DNA from 2 places in the Micromonospora sp. NBRC 110037 genome. Region 2 is predicted to be linked to the other one. Evidence: riboswitches for the same ligand, from Rfam matches in the RefSeq annotation. Region 2 holds a riboswitch; the other holds the start of a gene.

Region 1 (14,366 bases), on a different contig from region 2:
TGCTTACGCTCCATCTTCCCCTGCCACCGGGACATCGCGTAGAACGTCGACCGGGCCAGCTTGCGGGAGGTCCGCTCGACGTGGCGCAGGTGCCCGGCCAGCGGCCCGAACTCCTGGTACGCCCCGGGCGTCTGCCCCTTGCCGACAGCGAGCGTGGGCAGCCACTTGGCGTAGAAGGCGCCGGCCCGCGCGCCCGCCTTCGCCTTGCGGCCCAGCCCGGCGTCCGGGTCGATGATGTCGCCTGCCACCGACAGGTGCGCGTCGACCGCCTCGCGGGCGATAAGCAGGTGCATGATCTCGGTGGAGCCCTCGAAGATCCGGTTGATCCGCAGGTCACGCAGGAGCTGCTCGACGGCGGCGGGCCGTTCGCCCCGGGCGGCGAGCGAGTCGGCCGTCTCGTACCCGCGTCCGCCGCGGATCTGGATCAGCTCGTCGGCGATCCGCCACGCCATCTCGCTGGCGTAGAGCTTGACCAGCGCCGCCTCGATCCGGATGTCGTTGCGGTCGTCGTCGGCGAGCATGCAGGACAGGTCGAGCATGGACTCCATGCCGTACGTGGTGGCGGCGATGAACGACAGTTTCTTCGCCACCGCCTCGTGCTCGGCCACCGGTCGGCCCCACTGGACCCGGTCCGCCGCCCACTCCCGGGCCACGTTCAGCGCCCACTTCCCGGCGCCCACGCACATGGCCGGCAGCGAGAGACGGCCGGTGTTCAACGTGGTCAGCGCGATCTTCAGGCCCTTGCCCTCGCCGCCGATCACGTTCTCGGCCGGCACGAACACGTCGTGGAAGCGGGTGAGGCTGTTCTCCAGGCCGCGCAGCCCGACGAAGGAGTTGCGCCGCTCGACGGTGATGCCGTCGCTGTCGCCCTCCACCACGAACGCGGTGATGCCGCCGCGCCGCCCCTCGCCGGCCGGCACCCGGGCCATCACCACGAGCAGGGTGGCGAGCGTGCCGTTGGTGGCCCAGAGTTTCACCCCGTTGAGCCGGTAGCCGGTGCCGTCCGCCGTCGGCTCGGCGGTGGTGGCGAGCCGGGCCGGGTCGGAGCCGACGTCCGGCTCGGTGAGCAGGAACGCGGAGACCTCACCGGCGGCGAGCCGGGGCAGGAACCGGTCCTTCTGCTCGGGTGTGCCGAACATCTTCAGCGGCTGCGGCACGCCGATCGACTGGTGCGCGGAGAGCAGCGCGCTGACCGCCGGGCTCACCGAGCCGACGAGCATCAGCGCCCGGCAGTAGTGCAGGTTGCTCAGCCCGAGTCCGCCGTACTTGCGGTCGATCTTCATGCCGAACGCGCCCAGCCCGGCCAGTCCGTGGAACACCTCGTCGGGGATGCGCGCGTCCCGCTCGATCGCCTCACCGTCCACCTCGGACCCCAGGTACGCCCGCAGCGAGCCGAGGAACTCGTCGGCACGGGCCACCTCGGCCGGGTCGGGGCGGGGCCACGGGTCGATCAGGTCGAGCCGGAACCGGCCGAGGAACAACTCCTTGCCGAAGCTGGGCCGGTCCCAGGCCGACTCGCGGGCCGCCTCGGCGACCTGGCGGGCCTCCTTCTCGGTGACCTGGCCCGCCTCTCCGGGCAGCGGCCCCGCGCCGTCGGGGGACTCGGGCCGGCTGTTCTGTGTCGTGGTCACGGCTGCCTCCTCGTCGGTCCGGCTGCGTCGACGCGCTCGACGAAAACGACGCTACCCCCGGGTGTTACCCAGGGGTAGCGCCGCGTGCACGTCCGATTTGGCGGACGGTCAGCCGCCGGTGAGCGTCTGCGGGTCGTCGTCCTCGTCGTCGATGTCGTCGTCGCCCCAGTTGCGGCGGCTGAACGGCAGGATCGCCCAGAAGATCAGGAACCAGAGGCCGGTGAGCGCGCTGAGCAGGAACGCGATCGGCCGGTCCAGCACGAAGTCGGAGACCAGCAGGACCGAGCTGACCATCGCGATCAGCATGAAGAACAGGCCGCCGGTGGCCATCCGGTGGGCGAAGCGGACCAGTTCCGGCTTGCGTCCCTGGCGGAACAGCGCCCGGTGGAACGCCACCGGAGAAATGATCATCGCGGCGGAGGCGGCGGCGGTCAGCAGCGCCAGGATGTAGACGTCACGCTGGAACTCGGTGGTCCGGTCGAACCCGGCGCTGAACGGCAGCGTCAGCAGGAAGGCGAACAGGATCTGCACGCCGGTCTGCGCGACGCGCAGCTCCTGCAACAGATCGGCGAAGTTGCGCTGCCAGCGCTGCTTCTCGGATTCCTTCGACACTCGCGGACCTCCCCGGGAGACGGCACGGCCGGCGGGTGAACGCCCACCGGCAGGACCGCCTGTGCCCCGTACGGATGATCACGAAACCGGTTCAGGAACCGCGGCGGATCCGCCCCGCGTACCGTGCCTCCAGCTCGGCGTTGTGCTCGTCGCCGCCGGTGATGTTCGCGGACAGGTAGACCGGCGGACGCTCCCCCGCCGTGACCAGCCGGGCCACCACCTCGGCGACGATCTGCTGGGCCAGCAGCGCCGCGGTGATCGACGAGACCGCGCCCACCGCGCCGCCGCCCGGCAGCGGCAGCGTGGCGTCGCCGTACGGGGCGCCGTTGTCCAGCACCACGTCGGCGAAGTCGGCGAGCTTGCGGCCGGACGGGTGCCGCGACGTCATCCGGGCCGAGTGCTGCGCCGACGTGATCGCCACCAGCCCGTGCCCGCGTTCCTTCACGATGGACGCGAACTCGACCATCGCCCCGTTCACGCCCGAGTTCGAGGCGAGCACGAACACGTCCTGCGGCCGGATCGGCGCCAGCTCGTAGAGGCGGTGCGCCACCGCCGGGTCGCGTTCCAGCTTCGGGCCGAGCACGTCGGCCGGGTCGCCGCCGACCAGCACCAGGTCACGCAACGCGATCCGGTTCGTGGGCACCAGCCCGCCGGCCCGACCGGCGATCTCCATGGCCAGCGCCTCGGAGTGCCCGGTGCCGAACGCGTGCACCACACCATCGGCGCGCAGCGCCGCTGCGATCAGGTCGGCCGCGTCGGCCACGTTGCGCCGCTGTTCGGCGGCGACCCGGCCGATCGTCTCGGTCACCACCGCCAGGTACGCCTCGGCGCTCACCGTCATGCCTCCTCCGTTCCTGCGCACCGGGCGAGGATCGCCTCGGCCAGCGGGCCGGGCGCCTCGTCCGGGATCCAGTGGCTGACGCCGGGCAGCGTCACGAACCGGTAGTCACCTGTGACGTGCGCGGCGCACGCCTGCGCGGCCGTCCGGCCGATCGCCACGTCCTTGTCGCTCCAGACGAACGTGGTGGGCACCCCGACCGGGGCGACCGCCTTCATGTCCGCCCCGGTCATCGCCCGGTACCAGTTCAGCGCCGCCGTCAACGCCCCCGGCTCGCGCATCGGCTCGGCGTAGCGCGCCACCGCGCGGGCGTCGCCCACGCCGCTGAGCAGCTTGCGCAGCGTGGCGGCGTTCCACGCCAGCAGCACCCGCTCCGCCGTACCGGGCTTGCGGAACAACGCGATGTACGCGGACTTGACCTTCTGCCGCGGGTCGGTGGCGAGCGCGTGCCCCATCGCGGCCGGGTGCGGCACCGACACCGCGGTCAGCGTCCGCACCCGCTCCGGGTGCGCCGCCGCCAGACCCCACGCCACGATCGCGCCCCAGTCGTGGCCGACCAGGTGGGCGCGGGTCACCCCGAGGGAATCCAGCACGCCGGCCGCGTCGGCCACCAGCTCCGGAATCCGGTACGCCCCGACGTCCGCCGGCCGCGCGCCGGGCGAGTAGCCGCGCTGATCGAGCGCGTACGTGCGCAGCCCGGCGGCGTGCAGCGCGGGCGTCACCGCGTCCCACTCGCCGGAGTGCTGCGGGAAGCCGTGCAGCAGCAGGACCGGGTCACCGCCCTCGGGGCCGCCGGCGCGTACCTCGAACGTCAGTCCCCGCGCATCCACCAGCATGATCGCCACCATACCGACACTCGCCCTGCTGGGCCGGGGCCCGTGGTCGGTGCTAGCGTCTGCGACGAGACAACTTCACATCCGACAGGGGAGCGCACAGCGCTGAGAGTGCGGGCCGGTGCCCGCAGACCCTCGAACCTGATCTGGGTAATGCCAGCGCAGGGAGTTCGGTCGACCTCCAGCCGCGTCGCCGTCCGGTGACCACCGGGCGCGGCGTGCGTCTTCTCCTGGTTCACCTCGACGAACTGGGAGCCAACCGTGAACCACACCGACAGCAACCGCTGGCGTACCGTCGACATCGTCGTCGCCTCGGTCATCGCCGTCACCTTCGGCGTCGTGTTCCAGCTCTGGAACATCCTCTGGAAGGGCAGCGACGGGCCGTTCGCCTTCTTCGCCCCGCTCCAGTCGGTCATGTACGGCGTCTGGCTCATCCCGGCCGTGCTGAGCGCGCTCATCGTCCGCAAGCCGGGGGCGGCGCTGCTCACCGAGACCGTCGCCTCGGCCGTCTCGGTGCTGCTCGGCTCCCCCTACGGTGCGATGGCGATCCTCCAGGGCGCGGTGCAGGGCCTGGGCGTCGAGGCGGTCTTCGCGGCCACCCGGTACCGCCTCCACCGGCCGCTCACGGCGGCGCTCGCCGGCGCGTGCGGCGGCCTCTTCGCCACGCTGTTCGACGCTCTCTACTGGTACCCCGGCACGAGCTGGACGACGTTCCGGCTGCCCTACATCGCGTTCGGCGTGCTCAGCTGTCTGCTGGTGGCCGGCCTGGGTGCGGTGGCCCTCACCCGCGCGCTGGCGAACACCGGCGTCCTGGACCGCTTCCCCGCCGGCCGCGACCGCGCCCTGGTCTGAGGCTCGCCTCGCCTCGCCCCGCCCCGGTGATCAAGGAGTTTGCGTCCGCCGGGCACGGTTTTCCGGACGCGAACTCCTTGATCACGCAGGCTGGGCCGGGAGAGGGGGTGGGTGAGCGGTGAGCGGGGTGGTGCTGCGGGGGTTCGGGTGGCGGCACGGGGGACGGAAACGCTGGGCTCTGCGCGGGGTGGATCTTCGGGTGGAGAGCGGCGAGCGGGTGCTGCTGCTCGGACCCTCCGGCGCCGGTAAGAGCACGCTGCTGGCGGCGCTGGCCGGGCTGCTGCCGGAGGACTCCGGCGAGCAGGAGGGCACCGTCGAGATCGACGGGCTGGACCCGCGCAAGGCCCGCGAGCGCGTCGGCATCCTGTTCCAGGATCCGCAGACCCAGCTCGTCATGGCCCGCTCCGGCGACGACGTGGCGTTCGGGCTGGAGAACCGTGGCGTACCCGCCGGGGAGATCTGGCCCCGCGTCGACGAGGCGCTGCGCCGGGTCGGCTTCCCGTACGACCGGGACCGGCCGACCGCCGCGCTCAGCGGCGGCGAGCAGCAGCGGCTCGCCCTGGCCGGCACGCTCGCGCTGCGCCCCGGACTGCTGCTGCTGGACGAGCCCACCGCCAACCTCGACCCGGCCGGCGCCGCGCTGATCCGCCGGGCCGTCGCGAACGCGCTCGACACGGACACCACGATGGTCCTGGTGGAGCACCGGGTCACCGAGGCGCTGCCGCTGGTCGACCGCGTGGTGGTGCTGGAACCGGGCGGCGGGGTGCGCGCCGACGGGCCGCCCGCTGCGGTCTTCGCCGCGCACGGCGACGCGCTGGCCGCCGCCGGGGTGTGGGTGCCCGGCCAGGTCACGCCACCCCGGCACGCCACCACGCCGCCCGGCGACGTGCTGCTCACCGCGGAGCGGCTCGGCCTGCCGCCCCGGCTCGACCCCACCGATCTTCGAGTACGCGCCGGCGAGGCGCTCGCCGTCCTCGGCCCCAACGGGGCCGGCAAGTCGACGCTGGCGCTGCTCCTGGGCGGCCTGCTGAAACCCGGCACGGGCGGCGTCACCGCGTCGGCGGAACTGGCCGGGCGGGACGCGCGCACTCCCCCGTACCGCTGGCGGGCGCCCGCGCTGGTACGCCGGATCGGCTCGGTGTTCCAGGACCCGGAACACCAGTTCGTCACCGCCACCGTCCGCGACGAGCTGGCGCTCGGCCCGCGCCGCACCGGGCAGCCCCAGGCAGCGGTCAGCGCCACAGTGGACGCCCTGCTGGAGCGGCTGCGGCTGGACCGGCTGGCCGGCGCCAACCCGTACACCCTCTCGGGTGGCGAGGCGCGGCGGCTGAGCGTGGCGACGGCCCTGGCCACCGCGCCCCGCCTGCTGATCTGCGACGAGCCTACGTTCGGCCAGGACCGGCGCACGTGGCTGGAACTGATCGACCTGCTCGCCGAGCTGCGCGACGCCGGGCACGGCGTGGTGGCGGTGACCCACGACGAGGACTTCGTGGCCGCGCTGGCCGACCGGACGCTCACCCTGGGGGCGTCCTCGTGATCAACGTCGAACCGGTCGCCGCGCCGGGCGCTCCGCTGGCCCGGCGCAACCCGGTGGCGAAGCTGGCCGCCGCGATGGTGTTCACGCTGATCCTGGTGGCGACGCTCGATCCGGTGGCCCCGGCCGTCGCCATCGCCGTCGAACTCGCGGTGCTGCCGCTGTTCGGCGTCCGCTACCGGGTGCTGGCCCGCCGCGCCTGGCCGCTGCTCGCCGGTGCCGTCGGCATCCTGGTCACGCTTGTGCTCTTCGCGGCCGACCGTTCCGGCCCGGTGCTGCTCCAGGCCGGGCCGATCCTGGTCACCGAAGGGGTGCTCGTCACGGCGCTGGGCCTGGTGCTGCGGATGCTCGCGGTGGCGCTGCCCGGCATCGTCGTGTTCGCCACCACCGACCCGACCGACCTGGCCGACGCGCTGATCCAGAACGCGAAGGCGCCCGCCCGGTTCGCCATCGGCGCGCTGGCCGCGTTCCGGATGGTGCCGCTGCTGGAGCAGGAATGGCGGATGATCAGCATGGCCCGGCGGGCCCGCGGCGTGGACGCCGGCCGCAATCCGGTGGCGAAGCTGCGGCTGTTCGGGTCGACCGCGTTCACGCTGTTGGTGGGCGCGATCCGGCGCGGTACACGGCTCGCCGTCGCGATGGACGCCCGGGGCTTCGACGCGGGTACGCCGCGCACCGTGGCCCGCCCGCAGCGCTTCACCGGCGCGGACACGCTGCTGGTCGTGGGATCGGCCCTCCTGGCCGCCGCCGCTCTGGCGACAAGCATCGCCCTGGGCACCTTCCGCCCCCTGATCGGCTGACCCCCCTCGCCCCGCCTCGCCCCGCCCCCGTTGATCATGAAGTTGACGGCACGGGTTGCCCGTTTTGTCGCCGCCAACTTCATGATCGACCGGCGTCGGGGAAGATCTTGGTAGGAAATGGTCCCTATAGGGGCCGAAATCTTCCAAGATCTCTAGGGACACCGGCGGTGGGGGCGAGCGGCGGGAAGGAGAAACGCTGCCCGGGCAAGGACCCGGATGAGGGGCCTGCCCGGGCAGCGGGCGACGGGAACCGGCCTGCCGGTCAGCTCCGGCGGAACGCGTAGAAGCGGGTCTGGCCGGCGCGCTGGCTGCGCCCGGTGACCCGGGCCTGCCGCCCTGCCGGTGGGCCGGATCGGGGCGGCGTCGCGGGCGCGCTGGGCAGGACCGGAGTCTCCGGTGACGCCGAATGCGGCGCCGCGTCCAGGGACACGGCGGACGCCACCGGCTCCGTCGGGAGCACCACTGCGGGCGGCGCGGTGAGCGCGTCGAGCGCCGGCGCGGTCACCTGCGGCGAGGACTGTTTGCGGGACTTCTTCGGATTGCGCTTCGCGGGCATTCGCGGGCCTCCTGTCGTGCGGGCGCGCCGACCGGGACGCGCCGAGCGAGGGCTCCGGCGCATTCCGATCACGACAGACACCGCGACCGACGGTGGCGGGGAAGGATGCGGACGCCCGGAGCAGGACGGGTCCACGGCACTCGCGGCGGTGGACCGGGCTCGGAGGTGGGGCGTCACATACGCATGCGGCAACGCTATCGCGCCACCGGCGAGTCCCGCAGCCGAATTAAGCCGAGGGACGTACGGCCACCCACCGGTCACACCCTGTGGACACCGTGGCCCACATCCTCGACGGCCGCGATACGGTCGCAGCACGGCAGTACGGACGAGAGGTGGCGGTACGCATGGCAGAGCAGGCGACGGCGCAGATCGGGGTCACCGGTCTGGCGGTGATGGGCCGCAACCTGGCCCGGAACCTGGCCCGCAACGGCTTCGCCGTGGCGGTGCACAACCGGTCGCCGGAACGTACCCGCAGCCTGGTCGCCGAGCACGGCGACGAGGGCACGTTCGTGCCGTCGGAGTCGCTCGCGGATTTCGTCGGCTCGCTGGAGCGGCCCCGCGCGGTGATCGTGATGGTGAAGGCCGGCGCCCCGACCGACGCGGTGATCGACGAGCTGGTCCCGCTGCTGGAGGAGGGCGACATCGTCGTCGACTGCGGCAACGCGCACTTCGCCGACACCCGCCGCCGGGAGGAGGCGCTGCGCGCGCACGGGCTGCACTTCGTCGGCACCGGCGTGTCCGGCGGCGAGGAGGGCGCGCTGCTCGGCCCGAGCATCATGCCCGGCGGGTCGGCCGAGTCGTACCAGAAGCTGGGGCCGATCTTCTCCAAGATCGCCGCGCACGTGGACGGCGAGCCCTGCTGCCGGCACGTCGGGCCGGACGGCGCGGGCCACTTCGTGAAGATGGTGCACAACGGCATCGAGTACGCCGACATGCAGCTCATCGCCGAGGCGTACGACCTGTTGCGGGCCGGTCTGTCGGCGAGCCCGGCGGAGATCGCGGAGATCTTCCGGGAGTGGAACGGCGGCGAGCTGGGGTCGTTCCTCATCGAGATCACCGCCGACGTGCTCGGCCACACCGACGCGGCAACCGGTCAGGCGTTCGTCGACGTGGTGCTCGACCAGGCCGAGCAGAAGGGCACCGGCCGCTGGACCGTGCAGAGCGCGCTCGACCTGGGCATTCCGATCACCGGCATCGCCGAGGCCACGTTCGCCCGGTCGCTGTCCGGGCACGCCGGCCAGCGCGAGGCCGCCCGCCGGGTGTTCGCCGACGCGGGCGAGAAGTGGCAGGTGGACGACCGGGAGACGTTCGTCGAGGACGTGCGCCGCGCGCTGCTGGCCAGCAAGATCGTCGCGTACGCGCAGGGCTTCGACCACATCCGCGCCGGCAGCCGGGAGTACGACTGGAACATCGACCTGGGCGGCACGGCCACCATCTGGCGGGGTGGCTGCATCATCCGGGCCGGTTTCCTGGACCGCATCCGCGAGGCGTACGACGCGGAGCCGGACCTGGCGACGCTGCTCGTCGCGCCGTGGTTCGCCGAGCGGGTCAGCGCCGGCGTACCGGCCTGGCGACGGGTGGTGGCCGACGCGGCCCGGGCGGGCGTGCCGGCACCGGCCTTCGGGTCGTCGCTGGCCTACTTCGACGCGCTGCGGGCGCAGCGGCTGCCGGCCGCGCTGATCCAGGGGCTGCGGGACAACTTCGGCGCGCACACCTACCACCGGGTGGACCGGGAGGGCTCGTTCCACACGCTCTGGGCGGGCGACCGCTCCGAAGTGGAGGCGTGAGCCCGGCCGGACACCTCACCAGGCCCGCTGGGCGTGCGGGTCGGGCGCCCAGCCGGCCGCCGGCTCGCCGGCCGCCAGTTCGCCGATCTCGCCGGAGCGGACCGCCGGGGTGTGCCCCAGTTCGGCGCACCACCGCTCGGCCAGCTCGGCGCACAGCCCGGCGACCGCGTCCCGGCGGTCCGGTTCCACCAGGTCGGCGGCGGCCAGGGCAGCAGTCATCTCGTACCGGAGATCGCGCATCCTCCACCCCCGTGGCGGGCGCGCACCCGGCGGCGCGCCCTGCGCCGATCGTAGAGCGCAACGCCCCGCGCCCGGCGGGAAAGCCGGATGCGGGGCGTACCGGTCGGGCCGACGTCGCAGGTCAGAAGAACCGGCGACGCCTGGCCTTCTGCGGCCGGATCAGGTCGGCGCCCTTGGTCAGCAGACGGCTCACCCCGGACGGGCCGCGACGGGCCTCCAGGGTGTGGCTGAGCCGGCGCGCGCCGGCCGCCGCCAGCGGCACGGCGACCGCCATGACCGCCCACTGCGCGATCCGCTTCTGAATCATGTGGTTCACCTCCGCGTTTGCTGTCTGGAGGTATCGGTACCCAGAGCGGCGCGCCGGTAAGCCTGCCCCCTCAGGCGCCCGGGGCGACCGGGTTGGGCAGGGCGCCGCCGAAGCGGCGGTCGCGCTGGGCGTACAGCTCGCAGGCGTACCAGAGGTGGCGGCGGTCGAAGTCGGGCCAGAGCGTGTCCAGGTAGACCAGTTCGGCGTACGCGGTCTGCCAGAGCAGGAAGTTGGAGATGCGCTGCTCGCCGGAGGGGCGCAGGAACAGGTCGACCTCGGGCACCTCGGGGTGGTAGAGGTACCGCGCGACAGTCTTCTCGTTCACCTTGGCCGGGTCCAGCTTGCCGGCGGCGACGTCGCGGGCGATCCCGGCGGCGGCGTCGGCGATCTCCGCCTGGCCGCCGTAGTTGACGCAGAACTGCAGCGTCAGCGTCGAGTTGCCGCGCGACATCTCCTCGGCGGTCTGCAGCTCGGAGATGACGCTCTTCCACAGCCGGCCCGCGCGGCCCGACCAGACCACCCGTACGCCCAGGTCGACGAGCTGGTCGCGGCGGCGACGGATGACGTCGCGGTTGAAGCCCATCAGGAAGCGGACCTCGTCGGGCGAGCGCCGCCAGTTCTCGGTGGAGAACGCGTACGCCGACAGGTAGGGAATCCCCATCTCGATCGCGCCCTCGACGGTGTCGAACAGGCTGTGCTCGCCCTGCTCGTGCCCCTTGGTGCGGGGCAGGCCGCGCTCCTTGGCCCAGCGGCCGTTGCCGTCCATCACGATGGCGACGTGCCGGGGCACCGCGGCGGGCGGCAGCGCCGGCGGACGGGCCCCGGAGGGGTGCGGGGTCGGCGGGACCGGCTCGCGGCGGGTCGCCCTCGTCGATCGGATCACTCGGTCATCTCCCTGTTCACACCGGCGACGGGCCCGGCACCGGAGCGCGGCGGGACCACATCCGGTCCCGCGCCGCCGGGCGACGGGACCGCGCCGGCCGCCGGGGCGCCCCGGTCGACCAGCGGCAGCGAGCGTAGCGCGCGTTCCAGATGCCACTGGAGGTGCGCCGCGACCAGCCCGCTGCACTCCCGGCGTACGCCGGTCTCGGCCGCGTCGGCGTACCCCCAGTCGCCGGAGGTCAGCGCGGACATCAGCTCCAGCGTGGCGGGCGCGGGGTGGGCGGCGCCGGGGGGCCGGCAGTCCGGGCAGACGGCGCCGCCGGCCGGTACGGAGAACGCGCGGTGCCGGCCCGGCTCGCCGCAGACCGCGCAGGCGGCGAGCGCCGGCGCCCAGCCGGCGAACGCCATGCCGCGCAGCAGGTACGCGTCGAGCACCAGCGTGGTGGCGTGCTCGCCGCGGGCCAGCGACTTCATCGCGCCAAGGGTGAGCTGGAACAGCCGCAGCGACGGTTCGCGCTCGACCGGGGTGAGCCGCTCGGCGGTCTCGGCGATCGCGCTGGCGGCCGTGTAGCGGGGGTAGTCGCCGAGGAACCGTTTGCCGTACAGCTCGATCGCCTCGACCTGGCTGACGGTGTGCAGCGAGCTGCCCTGGTTGCCCTTGGGGTCACCGGCGAGCTGGAGGTCGACGTGCCCGAACGGCTCAAGCCGGGCGCCGAACCGGCTCGTGGTGCGCCGCACGCCCCGGGCCACCGCGCGCAACCGGCCGTGCCGGCGGGTGAACAGCGTGATGATCCGGTCGGACTCGCCCAGCTTCTGCACACGCAGCACCACCGCGTCGTCGCGGTAGAGCTGTCGGCGGTACCCGGCCATCAGGCCATTCTCCCTCCGGGTGCGATCTCAGGGTCGGCTCGGGGTGGACCGGCAGGCGATCCCGGATGTGCCGGGCGCCGGGCCGGACCTAGTGTGCTGGCCATGGCTTCGCTCCGTACCGCGGTGGCCGCGACCGCTGCCGCCACGCTCATCGTTCTCTCCGGGTGTGACACCCTCTCGTTCCGCCGGCTCGACTACGACCACACCGAGCAGGCGAAGATCACCCGGATCACCGTGACGGAAGACGGCTCCGGGGACGTCGTGGTCCGGGCCAACGGCCCGGCCGACCAGGTACGGATCAAGCGCGTCGTCCGCTACCAGGGCGACGAGCCGACCAGCCGGTACGAGATCAAGGGCGACGAACTCGTGCTGCCCACCGACTGCGGTCACCGGTGCAGCATCTCCTGGGAGGTGACCGCGCCGCCCGGCGTGGCGGTGAAGGGCGGGACCGCCTCGGGCAACGTAGACCTGACCGAGATCGGGGCGGTGGAGTTCACGCTCAGCTCCGGCGACCTGACCATCCGGGGCGCCACCGGAGAGGTCCGCGCGTCGTCCACGTCCGGCAACATCCGGGTGGTCGAGGCGGCCCGCCCGGTGCGGTTGCGGGCCCGCTCGGGCGACATCGAGGCCCGGCGCCTCGCCTCCGCGGTCGACGCCGAGACCACCTCCGGCAACGTCGTCGTGGAACTGGACCAGCCCGCTCCGGCCCGGCTGCACGCCACCAGCGGGGACGTGGACCTGGCCGTGCCGGCCGGCCGCTACCGGGTGCGGGCCGAGGCGAGATCCGGGGACACCGACGTGACGGTGACCGACGACCCGGGCGCGTCAGTGCTGCTGGACGTCTCCGCCACCAGCGGGAACGTGACGGTCACCAGCCGCTGAGCGCGGTCAGTCGGCGGCCGGGGCGTCCCGCCGGTGGCCGCCCGCGCCCGGCGGCGGGTCGTCCGCCCGGTCCACCGCGCGGCGCGGCGACGGGATCCGGGCGCCGGCGCCCACGAGCCCGTCCTGGGCGCCGGCGGGAGCCGGGCTGGCCGGGGCGGCCGCCGCCCGCTCCGCCACGGTCCGCCGCGGCCTGCCGGGCAGCAGTTCCGGGGTACGCCGGGCGGCCACGTCCTCGACCCAGCCGACCATCAGCGTCACCACGCCGACCAGCGCGAAGACCAGCCCCACCCGCAGCCACAGGCCGACCGGGTCGCGTGGCGACCAGCCGACCAGGCCGACGAGCGGGGTGAGCGCCACCACGAACGGCATGTGCCAGAGGTAGATGGTCAGCGCCCGCCGGTTCACCACCGTCACCGCGCGGCCGAGCGCCGGCACGCGGTCTACCCAGGTCACCCCGGTCGGCGCGCGGCCGATCGCGACCAGGATGAACGCGGCCGACCAGAGCGCGTTGCCCAGCGGGATGTCGTTGATGTCGTACCCGCGCGGGCCGGGATGGGTGAAGATCCAGGCCAGGCCGGCCGCGCCGACGACGGCGGCCACCGGCAGCAGCACCCGGTTGCGCATCCGGCGCAGCAGCCCGTCGTGGTGGGCGAAGCCGAGCAGCCAGGCGCCGAAGTAGAGGCCGAACTCGCGCAGCACCGTCGGCGGGTTCGCCAGGATGCCGGCCTCGATCGCGACCAGGAGCAGGTACGGCGCGGCCAGCGTGGGCAGCGGCGCCCGGCGGAACAGCCACAGCACGAACGGTGAGGCGAGCACGAACCACAGGTAGTCCCGCAGGTACCAGATCGGGCTGAGCGCCAGCCCGCCCCAGTAGTTGGCCGGTGGGTCACTGATCGGGAACAGCCAGAGCAGCACCTTCGGGCCGAACGCCAGCCCGGTGAGCAGCATGGCCGGCACGAAGACGGCGGCGACCACCCACAGCGACGGCAGCAGCCGGCGCAGCCGCCGCCCGACCGCGCCCACCCCGCTGCGGTCCAGCGACGCGGCCATCAGCGACCCGGCCAGGGCGAACATCACCGACATCGCCGGGAACACCAGCGTGAGCGTGGCGTAGCCGGTGACGTGGTACGTGACGACTCGGAGGATGGCCAGGAAGCGCAGCAGGTCCAGATAGCGGTTTCGCATCAGCTCGCGGCGGGGTCCGGGGGCAGAGACAATGGTCCCTACCCTGCTCCCGGACACCTCGAAACAACCACAGACGCCTATGAAAAGTGAGATGTCCCATAGGCCTGACTGATCCTGATCACCCGTCGCCGAGCACGCCCGGCCGAGGGCTCAGAAGCCGAGCTTGCGCAGCTGCTTCGGGTCGCGCTGCCAGTCCTTCGCCACCCGTACGTGCAGGTCGAGGTAGACCCGGGTGCCGAGCAGCTCCTCGATCTGCCGCCGGGCGGTGGTGCCGACGTGCTTGAGGCGGCTGCCCCGGTGGCCGATGACGATGGCCTTCTGGCTCGACCGCTCGACGTACACGTCGGCGTAGATCTTGGTGAGGTTGCCCTCCGGGATCATCTCCTCGACCACCACCGCGATGGAGTGCGGCAGCTCGTCGCGTACGCCCTCCAGCGCCGCCTCGCGGACCAGCTCCGCCACCAGGACCTGCTCCGGGTCGTCGGTGAGCATGTCGTCCGGGTAGAGCTGCGGCGAGGGCGGCAGGTAGCCGGTCATCACGTCGACGAGCGTGTCGA
Region 2 (15,815 bases):
CCGCCCGCGCTGCGCGACGCCGGGCGGCGGCTCGCCGAGACCGAGGCGGCCATGCGGGCGGCCGAGGTCCGCGGCAAGTACAGCTCCGCCGCCGCCAAGGCCCAGCTCGCGTACGCCGAGGCGCTCGCCGCCTGGGGCGAGACCGGCGGTTACGACGCCGAGGTCCTCTTCGACACCGTCGCCACCATCGTGCTGGACCTGCCGTGGGACAGTGCCCGGGACCGGCCGGTGCGCACGCTCTCCGGCGGCCAGCAGAAACGCTTCGCGCTGGAACTGCTGCTGCGCGGCCCGGACGAGGTGCTGCTGCTCGACGAGCCGGACAACTTCCTCGACGTACCCGGCAAACGCTGGCTGGAGGGGCGGCTGCGCGAGTCGGTCAAGTCCGTGCTGTACGTCTCACACGACCGGGAACTGCTGGCCCAGACCGCCGACCGGGTCGTCGCGGTGGAGGGCGGCAGCGCCTGGGTGCACCCGGGCGGCTTCGCGAGCTGGCACGACGCCCGGGTCGCCCGGCACGCCCGCCTCGACGAGCTGCGCAAACGCTGGGACGAGGAGCACCAGAAGCTGCGCGAGCTGATGCTGATGTACAAGCAGAAGGCCGCGTACAACGACGGGATGGCGTCCCGCTACCAGGCCGCGCAGACCCGGCTGCGCAAGTTCGAGGAGGCCGGGCCGCCGCCCGTACCCCCGAAGGACCAGGACATCCGGATGCGCCTGACCGGCGGGCGGACCGGCAAGCGCGCGGTCATCGCCGAGCAGTTGGAGCTGGACGGCCTGACGTTCCCGTTCGACCTGGAACTCTGGTACGGCGACCGGGTCGCGGTGCTCGGCGCGAACGGCACCGGCAAGTCGCACTTCCTGCGCCTGCTGGCCCGCGGCGGCACCGACCCGGAGCCCGGCAACACCCCGGTCGACGGCGCCGCCGCGCTCGCGCCGGTCGCGCACGGCGGCGTGGTCCGGCTCGGCGCGCGGGTGCGGCCTGGGCACTTCTCGCAGACCCACGACCGCCCCGAGCTGATGGCGAAGACGCTGGTCGAGGTGCTGTGGCGCGGCGACGAGCACCGGACCGGCATGGACCGGCACGCGGCCATGGCGGCGCTGTCCCGGTACGAGCTGGCCGGGCAGGGCGACCAGCGGTTCGGCACGCTCTCCGGCGGTCAGCAGGCCCGCTTCCTGGTGCTGCTGCTGGAACTGTCCGGCGCGACGCTGCTGCTGCTGGACGAGCCCACCGACAACCTCGACCTGGCCTCGGCCGAGGCGCTGGAGGCCGGGCTGACCGCGTTCGAGGGAACTGTCGTCGCGGTCACCCACGACAGGTGGTTCACCCGTACCTTCGACCGGTTCGTGCTGTTCCGGGGCGACGGTGACGTGGTGGAGACGCCAGCGCCGGTCTGGGACGTGGCCTGAGCCGCTCCCCGGGTGGGCCCCGGGGAGCGGGCATAGGGTGGATCTCGTGAGTGAGATGACCTATCGCCGGCTGGGCGACTCCGGGCTCGTGGTGTCAGTGGTCGGCATCGGCTGCAACAACTTCGGCCGCAAACTCGACCTCGACGGCACCCGGGCGGTGGTCGACGCCGCCCTCGACGCCGGGATCAACTTCTTCGACACCGCCGACATCTACGGCGAGCCGCAGGGCGCCTCCGAGGAACTGCTCGGCCAGGCGCTCAAAGGCCGCCGCGACGACGTGGTGGTGGCCACCAAGTTCGGCATGGACATGCACGGCGCGAACGGGCCGGACCACGACGCCCGGGGTGCCCGCCGCTACATCGCCCGCGCCGTCGAGGCGTCGCTGCGCCGGCTCGGCACCGACCACATCGACCTGTACCAGATGCACGAGCCCGACCCGGGCACCCCGATCGACGAGACGCTCGCCGCGCTCGACGACCTGGTGACCGCCGGCAAGGTGCGCTACCTGGGCAACTCCAACTTCGCCGGCTGGCAGATCGCCGACGCCGACTGGACCGCGTCGTCGCAGGGGCGTTCCCGGTTCATCTCCGCGCAGAACCACTACTCGCTGGTGGAACGCGGGGTGGAGGCCGAGGTGATCCCGGCGTGCGAGCGGTTCGGCCTCGGCATGCTGCCGTTCTTCCCGCTGGCCAACGGGCTGCTCACCGGCAAGTACAAGCGCGGCGAGGCGCCCCCGGCCGGTAGCCGGCTGGCCGGCGGCGGCCGGTACGCCGAGCGGCTGGCCGCCGCGCGCTGGGACGTCATCGAGGCGATCGATGCGTACGCGGCCGAGCGCGGCATCAGCATGCTGCACGTGGCCATCGGCGGCCTGGCGGCCCGTCCCGCGGTGACGTCCGTGATCGCCGGCGCCACCACTCCCGACCAGGTGAAGGCGAACGCCGAAGCCGGCACGTGGCAGCCGTCCGACGAGGACCTGGCCGCCTTGGACGCCATCCTCTGACTGTCCGCGCTCGCGCGCTCGGGCTTGCACGTCGGGCGTGTGCTGGCGCGCTCGGGTTTGCACGTCGGGCGTGTGCTGGCGCGCTCGGGTTTGCACGTCGGGCGTGTGCTGGCGCGCTCGGGTTTGCACGTCGGGCGTGTGCTGGCGCGCTCGGGTTTGCACGTCGGGCGTGTGCTGGCGCGCTCGGGTTTGCACGTCGGGCGTGTGCTGGCGCGCTCGGGTTTGCACGTCGGGCGTGTGCTGGCGCGCTCGGGTTTGCACGTCGGGCGTGTGCTGGCGCGCTCGGGTTTGCACGTCGGGCGTGTGCTGGCGCGCTCGGGTTTGCACGTCGGGCGTGTGCTGGCGCGCTCGGGTTTGCACGTCGGGCGTGTGCTCGTGTGTCGGGTGTGTGCGTCGGGGCGTGTGCTCACCCGTTTGGGCCTGCGCACACCGGGCTGCCCGCGCGCTCAGCTCACCCACGCGTTCGGCTCCGCCCGCACGTGGACTGTGCGCCCTCGGTTGGGGGCGCGCCCGCGCGGCCTGCGCCCCATCAAGGCTCGCCCACGCGTCAGCCACCCATGGCGTGCCACCCAGAGGCAGCGCTCACGACGAGTGGAACACCATGGGTGTCTCAAGGCCCTTATGACACCCATGGCGTTCCACTCGGGGCTGGATCTGGCGACGAGTGGAACGCGATGGGTGTTTGCGGGCGGGCCTCTGACGCGCGTGGTGTCTCGGGCGGCTCGACGGGTGGCGAACCGGGGACCCAACGGGTGGCGGGCGGCGAGCCGGGGGCCCGGTGGGTGGTAGGTGGCGAAATGGGGGCCCGGTGGGTGGTGGGTGGTCCGGTGGGTGGTAGGTGGCGAAATGGGGGCCAGCGGTGACGTGTGGCGGGCCGGGGGCGTAGCGGGGTGAGGCTCGTGGCCGCGGGCGCGGATCAGTGGTTCGCCTCGGTGGCACGACGTTCTGCCAAGGCCTGGCGCACCAGGGCCACTGTGGCGTCGGGCCGGCGTAGCACGTCGTCGGCGGTGAAGCGGAGCACGAGCCACCCGGCTGCGCGCAGCGCGTTCAGGCGAGCCACGTCACGGCGGAAGTGAGCCCGTTCGCGGTGGTGGTCGCCGTCGTACTCGACCGCGAGGCGGAGCGCCGGCCAGGCCAGGTCCACCCGGGCCACGAAGCGTCCGCCGGCGCGTACCTCGTGTTGGGCGGTGAGCGGGCCGAGGCCGGCGTCGAGCAGGAGCAGCCGCAGGCGAGTCTCCATCGGGGACTCGCTCAACGGCTCGGCCAGCGCCAGCACCTCGCGCAACAGCGGAGCGCCCGGCCAGCCCGGCCGGGCGGCGGCGTAGGCCCGCAGGGCGGGCAGCTTCACGGCCCGGCGACGCAGCAGCGCCTCGACGGCGACCAACGCCTCGGCGAGTGAGCCCTGCCGGCCCAGGTCGAACGCCGTGCGAAGGGGCGTGGTGACCGGCAGCCCGCCGACGAGGGTGCGGTCCCGCTCCGGCAGCGGTGACCGGACCAACCGCAACCGTGGGTGCGGTCGCAGCCGCGCAGCAGTCGGCAACAGTACTGTCACCGGCGCGTCGCGGGGGAGCACGTCCGCGCCGAACAACCACGCGGCGCTGCGCCCCGCCAGCACGGCACCCGGCGGCAGGCGCAACGCCACCGCCTCGCACCACATCCGGTGGTCGTCGGCGCGGTACCCGTCGCGGTGCACGTACACGTCCGGCAGCAGGCGGATCCAGGTCTGCCCGCGCAGCATCGTCCAGGTGAGTAGCCCTTCGGAGACGGCACGGCTGCCCCGGAACGGCAGGATCTCTAGGCGGCGCGGAACACGGGCGGGAACGGACACCCAGGCAGCGTGTCGTGACGGGACGGTCACCCGCTGCCCCGATCCGGCGGACGGCTGGTTCCTGGGAAAAACCTCACCCGGGCTTCCGTACGGGCGGGAGGCGTCGTACGGTAGGCCGCAAGTGACCCACGGGAGCCCGGTGCGGACCGGGCTGAGAGGGGGGCTGGGAGCCCCCGACCGTCGAACCTGATCCGGGTAATGCCGGCGCAGGGAGGAGCGTTGCCGTGCTGTCCCTGGGACGACTGCATCTCATCACCGACACCCGGCCGGGGCGTGACCCGCTCGCCGTGTTGCGTGCCGCACTGCCCGTGGCGGGCGCAGACCTCGTCGTGCAGGTGCGCGTGGAGGACGACGCCACCGACCGGGAGGCGTACGAGCTGGCCCGGCTGGTGGTCGACGCCTGCCGGCCGTACGGAGCACAGTGCCTGGTCAACGACCGGCTGCACGTGGCGCTCGCGGTGGACGCCGCCGGTGGCCACGTCGGCGCGGACGACCTGCCGGTGCGTGCCGCGCGCCGGGTGCTCGGCCCGGACGCGGTGCTCGGCGCGACCGCCCGCGAACCGGTGACCGCCCGGGCCGCGGTGGACGCGGGCGCGAGCTACCTGGGCGTGGGCCCGTGCCACGCCACCACCACCAAGTTCGGCCTGCCGGAACCGATCGGCCCCGAGGGGATACGCGCGGTCGCCGAAGCGGTGACCGTGCCGGTGATCGCGATCGGCGGGGTGACCGCCTCAAGCGTGCCGGCGCTGCGGGCCGCCGGGGCGTACGGGGTGGCGGTGGTCGGCGCGCTCAGCGGGGCAGCCGATCCCGCGCACGCCACCGCCGAGCTGCTGCGGGCCCTGACGTGTTAACAGGGGGCCCTTCCTCTACCGGAGGCGTTAACAGGGGGCCCTTCCTTAACGACGTGGCGGTGGTGGGGGGCGGGCCTGTCGGGTGGGCGATCGCGTGGCGGTGCGCGCAACGTGGACTGCGCGTGGTGGTGCACGACGACCGGCCCGGGTCGGGCGCGTCGTCGGTGGCCGCCGGGATGCTGTCGCCGGTCGCCGAGGCGTACTTCGGTGAGCACGAACTCACCGCGCTGCTCGTCGAGTCCGCCGCCCGCTGGCCCGGTTTCGCGACCGAGCTGGCCGGGGCGAGCGGCGTCGACATCGGCTACCGCACCGAGGGCACGCTCGTCGTCGGGCTCACTGCCGACGACCTGGCCGAGGCGAGGCGGCTGTGGTCGTACCAGCAGGGCCTGGAACTGCCGATCACGCCGCTGCGTCCCTCGGAGCTGCGCGACCGCGAGCCGGCGTTGGCGCCGCGCGTGCGCGGCGGCGCTGTCGCGCCCGGCGACCACCAGGTCGACCCGCGGCGGCTGGTCGTCGCGCTGCGCACGGCCGCCGAGCGCGCCGGCGTGGAGCTGCGCCCGGCGCGCGTCGGCGCGCTGTCCGAGGTGGACGCGCGGGTCACTGTGGTCGCGGCCGGCTGCGGCGCGGCTGCGCTGACCGGCCTGCCGGTCCGGCCGGTGAAGGGCCAGGTGCTGCGGCTGCGCGCGCCGGGTGGCGGTCCGCCGGGCTTCCGGCACGTGATCCGGGGGTACGCGGACAGCGAGCCGGTCTACCTGGTGCCCCGGGACAGCGGCGAGGTCGTGGTCGGGGCGACGGTCGAGGAGCGCGCGGACACCGCTGTCACCGCCGGTGGCGTGCTGACACTGCTGCGCGCCGCCACGGAGCTGGTGCCGGAACTCGTCGAGTACGAGCTGGTGGAGGCAGTCGCCGGGCTGCGCCCTGGTACGCCGGACAACGCGCCGATCATCGGGCCGCTGCCCGGGCAGCCGGGTGTGCTCGCCGCGACCGGACATCACCGGCACGGCATCGTGCTCACCCCGGTCACCGCCGACCTGGTCACCGAGCTGATCGTCACCGGCGAGCCGGATCCCGCGCTCGCCCCCTTCACCCCGGACCGCTTCGGGAAGGAGCGCACGTGGAACTGATCGTCAACGGCACCGGCCGGACGCTGCCCGAGGGCGTCACCGTCGCCGAGGTGGTCCGCACCGTCACCGACCGGGAGCGCGGGCTCGCCGTGGCGGTGAACGGCGAGGTGGTGCCGCGCGGCGGCTGGTCGGCGAGCGTTCTGCGCGACGGCGACCGGGTCGAGGTGCTCAGCGCCACCCAGGGCGGGTGAGCAGGATGTCCACGCTTGAGATCGGCGGGGTCGGGTTCGGCTCCCGGCTCATCCTCGGCACCGGTGGCGCGGCGAACCTGCACGTGCTGGAGGCGGCGATCCGCGCGGCCGGCACCGAGCTGGTGACGCTGGCGCTGCGCCGGGTCGACACCACGCCCGGCGGGTCGGGTGGCCTGCTCGACCTGGTGGAGCGGTGCTGCGTACGGCTGCTGCCGAACACCGCCGGCTGCCGTACCGCTGTGGAGGCGGTGAAGACGGCGCACCTGGCCCGGGAGGCGTTCGACACCGACTGGGTGAAGCTGGAGGTGATCGGCGACGAGCGCACGCTCCTGCCCGACGGGGTGGAGCTGCTGCGCGCCGCCGAGGAGCTGGTCGCGGACGGGTTCACCGTGCTGCCGTACACGTCGGACGATCCGGTGCTCGCGCGGCGGCTGGCCGACGTGGGCTGCGCGGCGGTGATGCCGGCCGGGTCGCCGATCGGCTCCGGGCTGGGCATCGGCAACCCGCACCACATCCGGCTGATCCGGGCGGCGGTCGACGTGCCGGTGGTGCTCGACGCGGGCATCGGCACCGCCTCCGACGCCGCCCTCGCCATGGAGCTGGGTTGCGACGCGGTGCTGCTCGCCAGCGCCGTGACCCGGGCCGCCGACCCGGTCGCGATGGCCACGGCGATGCGGTACGCGGTCGAGGCCGGCCGCCTCGCGTACGGCGCGGGCCGCATCACCCGCCGCTTCCACGCCCTGCCGTCCACCCCCGACGAGGGACGGCCCGACCTGTGACCGCCTCACGCGTAGCGGATCTTGGTACGGAGGCGCCCCCCGAGGGGCGGCCGCGTACCAAGATCCAGGGCGGGCCGAGCGGGGTCGTGCTGCTGACCGATCGGCGGGTGGCCCGGGGGGCGCTCGTCGACGTGGTGGCGGCTGCCGTGGGTGGGGGAGTGCGGTGGGTGGTGCTGCGGGAGAAGGACCTGCCGCGCCCCGAACGCCTCGCGCTCGCCGTCGACCTGCGCGCGATCCTCGCCGACGCGGGCGGCACGCTCGTCGTCGCCGGACCCGACCCGCTCGACGGGGACGCGGTGCACCTACCGGCTGCCGGCCCGTACCCGCCGCCCGCCGTCGGCCTGGTCGGCCGCTCCTGCCACGACACCGCCGAGCTGGCCCGCCTCACCACCGAGCACTACGCCACCCTGTCCCCGCTCTACGAGACAAAGACAAAACCCGGCTACGGCCCTGTGTTGGGACCGGGCGGATTGAGCGAGCTGATCGCGGTCAGCCCCGTGCCCGTCCTCGCGCTGGGCGGCATCGAGAACCCGGACCAGGTCCACGCATGCGTCGAGGCGGGCGCCGCCGGAGTAGCCGTGCTGGGCGCGATCATGCGCGCGGACGACCCGAGAGAAACCGCCACCACGCTGGGCAGAGCCTTCCAGGAGGCGGCCACCCACTTGGCGCGCACCCACCCCGCGCGATCCGACGCAAGCCCGCACGCGACAGGGCTGCGGCCGACCGTGCCCACGGAGGGATCAAGCCTGACCGCCCGGAGTGGGCACGGTCGGCCGCAGCCCCGAACCGCAACCACTGTCGGCCGCAGCCGTCAAACCACCGGAGAAGACCAGTGACGCCGAAAACAGTTCTCAGCATCGCCGGATCCGACTCCGGAGCAGGAGCCGGCATCCAGGCCGACCTCAAGACGTTCGCCGCGCTCGGCGCGTACGGCACGAGCGTGCTCACCGCTGTCACCGCGCAGAGCACCAGGGGCGTGGACGCCGTCCTGCCGCTGCCCCCGCAGACGGTGCGCGACCAGATGGACAGCGTGCTCGGCGACTTCGACGTGCGCGCCGTGAAGAGCGGCATGCTCGGCACCCCGGCGGTCGCCGACGCGGTGGCCGAGGCGGCCTGGGCCGGGCGGCTGCCACACCTGGTCGTCGACCCGGTACTGGTCGCCACCAGTGGGCACCGGCTCGGCGTGGTGGAGGCGGTCGAGCGGCTCCTGCCGTACGCGGAAGTGGCGACGCCGAACTGCGCGGAGGCCGCGGCCCTCACCGGAGGCCCGGTGGGCACGGTCGAGGAAATGGTGGCGGCGGCCGAGGCGCTGGCGGCGCGCGGACCGGCGTTCGTGGTGGTGACCGGCGGTGACGTGGACGCCGACGGCGAGTCGGTGGACGTCCTGTCGGGCGGCGGAACCACTCGGCTGCTGCGCGCGCCCCGGGTGGACACCCGGCACAACCACGGCACCGGCTGTTCGTTCTCGGCCGCCGTCGCGGTCCGGCTCGCCGCGGGTGACGCGGTGCCGGTCGCGGTGGCGGCCGCCAAGGAGTACGTCACCCGCGCGCTGACCGGCGCGCGGACCTGGGAGCTGGGCGCGGGACGCGGCCCGCTGGACCACTTCGGCTGGTCCGCATGAGCGACAGGGAGGCTGTCATGCAGGCACGTCGCAAGGTGTACGTGGAAGGGCCGCGCCCGGACATCCGGGTGCCGTTCGCCGAGGTGCCGCTGACCGGGGACAACCCACCGGTACGGCTCTACGACACCTCCGGTCCCGGCTCCGACCCGGAGGTGGGGCTGCCCGCGCTGCGCGGGCCGTGGATCGCCGAGCGCGGCGACGTCGCCCCGGTACGCGGCGCCGGTACGCCGCTGGCCGGAACCCGTCCGACTCAGCTCGCGTACGCGCGGGCCGGGATCGTCACGCCGGAGATGGAGTTCGTGGCGATCCGGGAGTCGGTGTCGCCGGAGTTCGTGCGGGACGAGATCGCGGCCGGTCGGGCCGTGCTGCCGCTGAACGTGAACCACCCGGAGTGCGAGCCGGCGATCATCGGCAAGGCGTTCCTGGTGAAGGTCAACGCGAACATCGGCACCTCGGCTGTCACCTCGTCGGTGGCCGAGGAGGTGGAGAAGCTGACCTGGGCCACGCGGTGGGGCGCGGACACCGTGATGGACCTGTCCACCGGCAAGCGTATTCACGAGACGCGCGAGGCGATCGTGCGGAACGCGCCCGTGCCGATCGGCACGGTGCCGATCTACCAGGCGCTGGAGAAGGTCGGCGGTGACCCGGTGAAGCTGAGCTGGGAGGTGTTCCGCGAGACCGTCATCGAGCAGGCGGAGCAGGGCGTCGACTACATGACCGTACACGCCGGGGTGCTGCTGCCGTACGTGCCGCTGGCGGTGGACCGGGTGACGGGCATCGTGTCCCGGGGTGGCTCGATCATGGCGGCCTGGTGCCTGGCGCACCACGAGGAGAACTTCCTCTACACCAACTTCCGGGAGCTGTGTTCGCTGCTCGCGAAGTACGACGTGACGTTCTCCCTCGGTGACGGGCTGCGCCCCGGCTCGATCGCGGACGCGAACGACGAGGCGCAGTTCGCCGAGCTGCGCACGCTCGGCGAACTGACGAAGATCGCCTGGGGGTACGACGTCCAGGTGATGATCGAGGGCCCCGGGCACGTGCCGATGCACAAGATCAAGGAGAACGTGGACCTCCAGCAGGAGTGGTGCCACGAGGCGCCGTTCTACACGCTCGGGCCGCTGACCACCGACGTCGCGCCCGCGTACGACCACATCACCTCGGCGATCGGCGCGGCGATGATCGGCATGTTCGGCACCGCCATGCTCTGCTACGTCACCCCGAAGGAGCACCTCGGGCTGCCCGACCGCGACGACGTGAAGGCGGGCGTGATCGCGTACAAGATCGCCGCGCACGCGGCCGACCTGGCCAAGGGGCACCCCGGCGCGCAGGCGTGGGACGACGCGCTCTCCAAGGCCCGGTTCGAGTTCCGCTGGGAAGACCAGTTCAACCTGGCGCTCGACCCGGAGACCGCACGGGCGTACCACGACGCGACGCTGCCCGCCGAGCCCGCGAAGACCGCGCACTTCTGCTCGATGTGCGGCCCGAAGTTCTGCTCCATGAAGATCACGCAGGAGTTAAAGGAGTACGCCGCGCGGGGCATGCGCGACAAGTCGGAGGAGTTCGTCGCCGGCGGGTCACGGGTCTACCTGCCACTGGCGTGACCGGAGCCGGGGCGGGCCTGGTGTCCCGGCCCGCCCCGGTGCTCGTTCAGTCGCGGTGGTGCCGCCCGGTACGCAGCGAGCGGGCGTCGTCGGCGTTGTCGTCCGAGGCGAGACCGGCGACCCAGTCCACGTACTCGTCGTCGGCCGCGGTGGTCGGCTCGGCCGTACGCTCGGCCGGCTCCGGCTCATCCTTGGCCCGGTTGCGCCGGAACAGGCCGCGCCGGGCCTTCGACTTCCCGGCGGGCGCGTCGGCGTCGTCCGGTCCGGAGTGCCGCCCGCGCCGGGAGTCCGCCTCCGTCTCCGTGGCCTCGGGCAGCGCGGCACCCGCCTCGCCCGGTACGGCAGTCGCCGCCTCCGGCCGGGCGAGCGGCATCCCCGCCTCCGTCCGGGCGAGCGGCCCCGCCGGGCGGGCGTTCGTGGCGAGCGCGTCCCAACCGGTGCTCGCACCCGGCTCGGGCAGACCACGGTGCCGGGGACGCGGCGCCGGCTCGCCCGGGGCGACCGCGTCCGCGGCGTCCCGGTCCGGCGCGTCCGGTTCGGCGGTCGCGCGGTGCGGCCGGCCCGCCGGGGTGATCGGCCAGGCCGGGCGCACCTCGCCGGGCTGCCCGGTCACGTCCTCGAACATCGCGAACCGCGGCCGGGTCGACGGGGCGGGCGCCGGGTCGTCGAAGAAGAAGTTGCGTCCGGTACGCCCGGTCGGCGCCACCACGTTCGAGTCGGTGCTCGTGTCGTCCCGGTCCGGGTTCGTGGCCTGGGGGGTCGGCTCGGCGTCGGCTCCCCCGCTCGGCGCAGCTTCGGTTCGGCCGCCCGGTGTCGTCGGCGCGGTCTCGGCCGGGCCGGGGGAGGCCGGACCGGTGGCGCGCGGCGCCTTCGGAGTGCGGGTACGCCGGGGGCGTGCGGCGCGGCCGGCCGCGCCGGTGTCTCCGGGGGCTTCGGCCGGTGGCGCGGCGGGGGTGTCACTGCCCGCGTCGGCCGTGACCGGCCCGGCGAGGGCGCCGCTGTCCGTACGCGGGCCGGGAACGTGGCTGTCGGCGGTGGCCGGTGATGCGTCCTTCGCGGTGGTGCCCGCGCCGGCGCTGGGAGTGGTGACGTCTCCGGGGCGGGGTGCTGTGCCGTCGGCGGATGACACCGGCCCGTCGGTAGTCCCGCTGGACCGGCCCGCGCGGGTGCGGCGCGGCCGGGTCACCCGTGGCGTGGTCGCCGCCGCTTCCGGCGCCGGTGCGGCATCGTCCGTGCCGGTGCCGGTGCCGGTGCCGGTAGCGGTCTCGCTGTCGGCCGGAATGCCGGTGGCCTGCCCGGACGCTCCATCGGCGGCTTCGGAACCGGCGGCCGGGTCGGGAGCGGCCGGACGGTCCGTGGTGGCCGCCTCGCCGGTGCTGTCCGCGTGGGCCGTGCCCGGACCCGTGCCCGGACCCGCGACCGGGTCGGGGCGGCCCGCGGCGAGGACGTCGATGGCCGAGGTCCGGCGCCCCGGGGGCAGCAGACCCGGCATGGGCTGGCCGTGGCTCGTGTCGGCGACGGCCGGGCGCTCACCCGCCGGCCGTTCCGCAGCGGTCGGCAGATCGGCGGCGGGCAGATCCGCGAGGGCCGGCCGGCCGGCGGCGGGAAGATCGGTACCGGCCGGAGCCGTCGCCGTGGCCGAGCCGCCGGGCTCCGGCCAGTTCCAGTGCGCGGGCGCGGCGGCGCCGCTCGTCACCGGAGGCACGGGCGGCGCGGCCGGTACGCCCGGAGCGGCCGAGTGCGGCAGCGGCGCGAGGATGTCGGTGGCCTCGATTGCATCGGGATCGCCGCCGGCGGTGACCGGCCGGGGCAGCATCGTGGTGGCGGTCGAGCCGAGCGCACCGGCGACGACAGCGATCAGCGCGCCGTAGTAGGGCGCGATCTGGTACCTGTCGGTCGCCGCGCCCGGGCCGGCCGTCAGGTAGGCGAACGCGACGAGCACCGGACCGGCCGCGCCGGCCGCGCCACCGACCAGCGGCGGCCATCCGGCGCGGCGGGCCAGCACGCCGACCGCGCCACCGGCGAGCAGGGCCAGGGTGGGCAGCAGCAGCATGGACAGGCGCTGCGCGGCCGCCGGGTCCAGCCAGGACGGTTCGAGGACGCCGAGACGGACGGATGCCAGCGGGCGGTCCGAGACGATGGTGGGCGCGACGGACAGCAGCGCCAGCAGCCAGACGATCCCGGCGGTGATCGCCACACCCCAGCCGAATGGCGGCTTCAGCAGTACGGCGATCGCCGCGCCCGCGCCGACCACCGCGCCGAGCGCGGCGCAGACACCGGCGGCCCAGACCGGGTCGACGGATCCGGCCAGCTCGGCCGCGCGGGCCGGTTGCATGCACAGCGGGGCGACCACCGTCGCGCCCAGCGCGCTGACGCCGGCGATGGAGAGCAGTTCGGTGGTGCCGCCGAGGAGGTCGTCGCGGCGGGCGAAGCGCTCGGTGAGGACGGCTCCGGCGACCGTGGCGACCACGGCGAACCAGCCCACCCAGACGAGCTGGGCGGGCCACCTGTTCACCGAGGCGTCGACGAACGCGCCGTCGAGGCGGACGACTCCGAAGCCGTACGCGATGCCCAACTGGCCGGCCCCGGCCAGTACGCTCACTCCGAGCGCCGTGAGCAGCAGCCTGCCCCACGTCCGAAAGGCCATGTCCGGCACGTTACGGCCCGGTGCCCCCGATCGCCACCTTGCCGCCGCGCGGCGCGGCGAACCTGCCGGCGTGGCTACTTCAGCTCGACCAGGCGGGCGAGGTAGGTGGTGTCGCCGACGTTCGTCAGCATGTGCACCGCGCCCGGATCCCGGTAGACGACGCCGCCGGTCGGCTCGTCGGCGTCGATGGTGGTGCCGTCGATCGTCTGCACCACGTTCTTCGCGCCCTGGACCGCCACCACCAGGTACGGGTGGTCGTGGCGGTGCAGCGGCTGCCGCTCACCCGGCTCCAGCCGGATGTGCCAGACCCGTACCCGGTCGTTCTCGTACACGATCTCCTGGCCCACCGGGCCGAGTTCGAGGTCGGTGGAGAGTTCGGTCATCGTGGTCCGTCCAGTCGGGGGAGCACCTCGGCGGCGATGAGCTCCACGTGGTCGAGGTCGTCGAAGTCGATCAGGCGCAGGTGCACCCGGGTGGCCCCGATCGCGGCGAACTCGCCGATCCGGTCCACGAGCTGGGCGGGGGAGCCGACCACCGGGTCCTCCGGCGGCAGCGCGCTCGTGACGTGCAGCGGGGCGGCCCGGCGCTGCGCCTCGGCGTCGGTGCGTCCGATCGCCACGACGATGCCGGCGGAGAGCGTCAGCGGGGCCCGGCCGGAGGCGTCCCGGCCGGTGCGGTCGCACGCCTCCCGGACCCGGTCGTACGCGGAGGCGGTCTCGGCCACGCTCTTGAACGGCATGTTGAACTCGTCGGCGTAGCGGGCGGCCAGCTCGGGCGTGCGCTTCGGTCCCCGGCCGCCGACGATCACCGGCGGGCCGGGCTGCTGCACCGGTTTGGGCAGCGTCGGCGCGTCGACCAGGCGGTAGTGCTCGCCGGTGAAGCTGTACGTCTCGTCGGCCGGGGTGCGCCACAGCCCGGTGACGATCTCCAGCTGCTCGGCGAGCCGGTCGAAGCGTTCGCTGACCGGCGGGAACGGGATGCCGAACGCGGTGTGCTCGCGCTCGTACCAGCCGGCGCCGATGCCCAGCTCGACCCGGCCGCCGCTCATCCGGTCGACCTGGGCGACCATGACGGCGAGCGGCCCGGGGAGCCGGAACGTGGCGGACGTGACGAGCGTGCCGAGCCGGATCCGGGAGGTCTCCCGGGCCAGTGCGGCGAGCGTCAGCCAGGCGTCGGTGGGGCCGGGCAGCGCCGGCTCGTCCCCCATCGCCCGGTAGTGGTCGGCCCGGAAGAAGCCCTCGAAGCCGGTCTCCTCGACCAGCCGGGCGAACCGGAGCTGGTCGTCGTAGTCCGCTCCGCGGTGGGGTTCGGTGAAGACCGAGACCCGCATGGTCACCGTCCTCCCACGGGTACGCCGGGGGCGTCCCGCTCCATCAGCAGTTCGTGCAGCTCGGCGCTGATCCGCGCGACATCGGCCAGGTGTTCGTGCCGGCCGAGCGTGCGGGGCCGGGGGACGTTCACCTCGACCACCTCGCGGATCCGGCCGGGGCGCGGGCTGAGCACGACGACCCGGTCGGCGAGCAGCACCGCCTCGTCGATCGAGTGGGTGACGAAGACGATCGTGGCCTTCGTCTCCATGTGCACCCGCTGGAGTTCGCCGGAGAGTTCCTCGCGGGTGAGCGCGTCGAGCGCGGAGAACGGCTCGTCCATGAGCATCACCCGGGGTGAGCCGATGAGCGACCGGCAGAGCGAGACGCGCTGCTGCATGCCACCGGACAGCTCGTGCGGGAGCCGCTTCTCGAAGCCGCCCAGCCCGGCCATCTCCAGCAGCTGGCGGGCGCGGTCGCGGTGCTCGGCCCGGCGCCAGCCGAAGATCTCCACCGGCAGCAGCACGTTGTCCAGCACCGTGCGCCAGGGCAGCAGGGCCGGCCGCTGGAACAGCATGGCCACGTCGCGGCGGGGCTTCGTGATCGGCGTACCGGCCACGGTGATCTCGCCGCCGCTGACCGGGAGCAGGCCGGCGATCATGCGCAGGAGCGTGGACTTGCCACAGCCGGACCGGCCGAGTACGGCGACGAACTCGCCCTCGGCGACGTCGAGGTCGATGCCGCGCAGCGCCTCCACCTGCCCGGATCGGCCGTCGAAGGTGCGGGACACCCCGGACAGTCGGATCATCTTCCGCCGGCTCCCTTCCACGTCGTCCGAATGCGAGCCGGGCTAGCGTAGCGGACGGTGCTTATAGCACTGTCCGGGGTGGACGTCAGTCCGCTTTCCGTCACGCAACTTCGTTTCCGTTCCGCAACCGGGACGGAGGGGGCACACCATCCGCCTTCTCGTACGCTGTTGCGCGCGAAGAGTCCCCTCACGACGGTCCAGTCGGCCCAACCCTCCTGCCGGCCCCGTCGGACCCACGACCCGACCGGCGAGAAAGTCCTGGTCGGAAAGGACATGGTGCACTGATGAGAAGGCTGACCCGTACGGTCGCCGCCGCGGCTCTGGCTACCGCCCTCGCCCTCGTGGGCGGCTGCAGCAGCGACTCGGACAAGTCCGAGAGCGGCGGCGGAAACGGCGGCGCGCTGGAAAAGGTGACGTACCTCACCTCGTTCGGCAACTTCGGCCGTGACTCCTACGCCTGGGTGGCGAAGGACAAGGGCTTCTTCAAGGAGGCCGGTTTCGACGTCGACATCAAGCCCGGCCAGGGCACCGGCTCCGTCATCCAGACCATCACCGGCGGGCAGGCCCAGTTCGGCCCGATCGACCTGACCGGTGGCATCCTCCAGCTCGGCAACGGCCTGGCGAAGGACTTCGTGGCGGTGGCCGCGATCC

What was found. A riboswitch is a leader RNA that binds a small molecule or an ion and turns the genes downstream of it on or off. The one in region 2 is predicted to bind thiamine pyrophosphate.
Region 1: another riboswitch for thiamine pyrophosphate. It lies ahead of A4R25_RS28405 (ECF transporter S component); the one in region 2 lies ahead of thiE (thiamine phosphate synthase).

What each region holds. Positions count from the first base shown of each region.
Region 1 covers NZ_BBVA01000014.1:1,410-15,775, forward strand. Annotated here, with positions in the region: gene A4R25_RS28385 (acyl-CoA dehydrogenase family protein) at 1-1,631, opposite strand, end outside; gene A4R25_RS28390 (DUF6328 family protein) at 1,740-2,243, opposite strand; gene A4R25_RS28395 (sugar isomerase domain-containing protein) at 2,335-3,084, opposite strand; gene A4R25_RS28400 (alpha/beta fold hydrolase) at 3,081-3,917, opposite strand; TPP riboswitch at 3,994-4,100, shown strand; gene A4R25_RS28405 (ECF transporter S component) at 4,176-4,766, shown strand; gene A4R25_RS28410 (ABC transporter ATP-binding protein) at 4,885-6,303, shown strand; gene A4R25_RS28415 (energy-coupling factor transporter transmembrane protein EcfT) at 6,300-7,100, shown strand; gene A4R25_RS28420 (hypothetical protein) at 7,363-7,656, opposite strand; gene gndA (NADP-dependent phosphogluconate dehydrogenase) at 8,001-9,443, shown strand; gene A4R25_RS28430 (hypothetical protein) at 9,459-9,683, opposite strand; gene A4R25_RS28435 (hypothetical protein) at 9,805-9,990, opposite strand; gene A4R25_RS28440 (isoprenyl transferase) at 10,061-10,873, opposite strand; gene recO (DNA repair protein RecO) at 10,870-11,742, opposite strand; gene A4R25_RS28450 (DUF4097 family beta strand repeat-containing protein) at 11,845-12,624, shown strand; gene A4R25_RS28455 (acyltransferase) at 12,631-13,809, opposite strand; gene era (GTPase Era) at 13,960-14,366, opposite strand, start outside.
Region 2 covers NZ_BBVA01000003.1:102,884-118,698, reverse strand. Annotated here, with positions in the region: gene A4R25_RS10460 (ABC-F family ATP-binding cassette domain-containing protein) at 1-1,407, shown strand, start outside; gene A4R25_RS10455 (aldo/keto reductase) at 1,445-2,407, shown strand; gene A4R25_RS10450 (DUF559 domain-containing protein) at 3,324-4,235, opposite strand; TPP riboswitch at 4,354-4,465, shown strand; gene thiE (thiamine phosphate synthase) at 4,460-5,086, shown strand; gene thiO (glycine oxidase ThiO) at 5,080-6,210, shown strand; gene thiS (sulfur carrier protein ThiS) at 6,201-6,401, shown strand; gene A4R25_RS10430 (thiazole synthase) at 6,407-7,180, shown strand; gene A4R25_RS10425 (thiamine phosphate synthase) at 7,243-8,016, shown strand; gene thiD (bifunctional hydroxymethylpyrimidine kinase/phosphomethylpyrimidine kinase) at 8,013-8,801, shown strand; gene thiC (phosphomethylpyrimidine synthase ThiC) at 8,819-10,402, shown strand; gene A4R25_RS10410 (hypothetical protein) at 10,449-13,049, opposite strand; gene A4R25_RS10405 (cupin) at 13,124-13,432, opposite strand; gene A4R25_RS10400 (LLM class F420-dependent oxidoreductase) at 13,429-14,379, opposite strand; gene A4R25_RS10395 (ABC transporter ATP-binding protein) at 14,382-15,164, opposite strand; gene A4R25_RS10390 (ABC transporter substrate-binding protein) at 15,449-15,815, shown strand, end outside.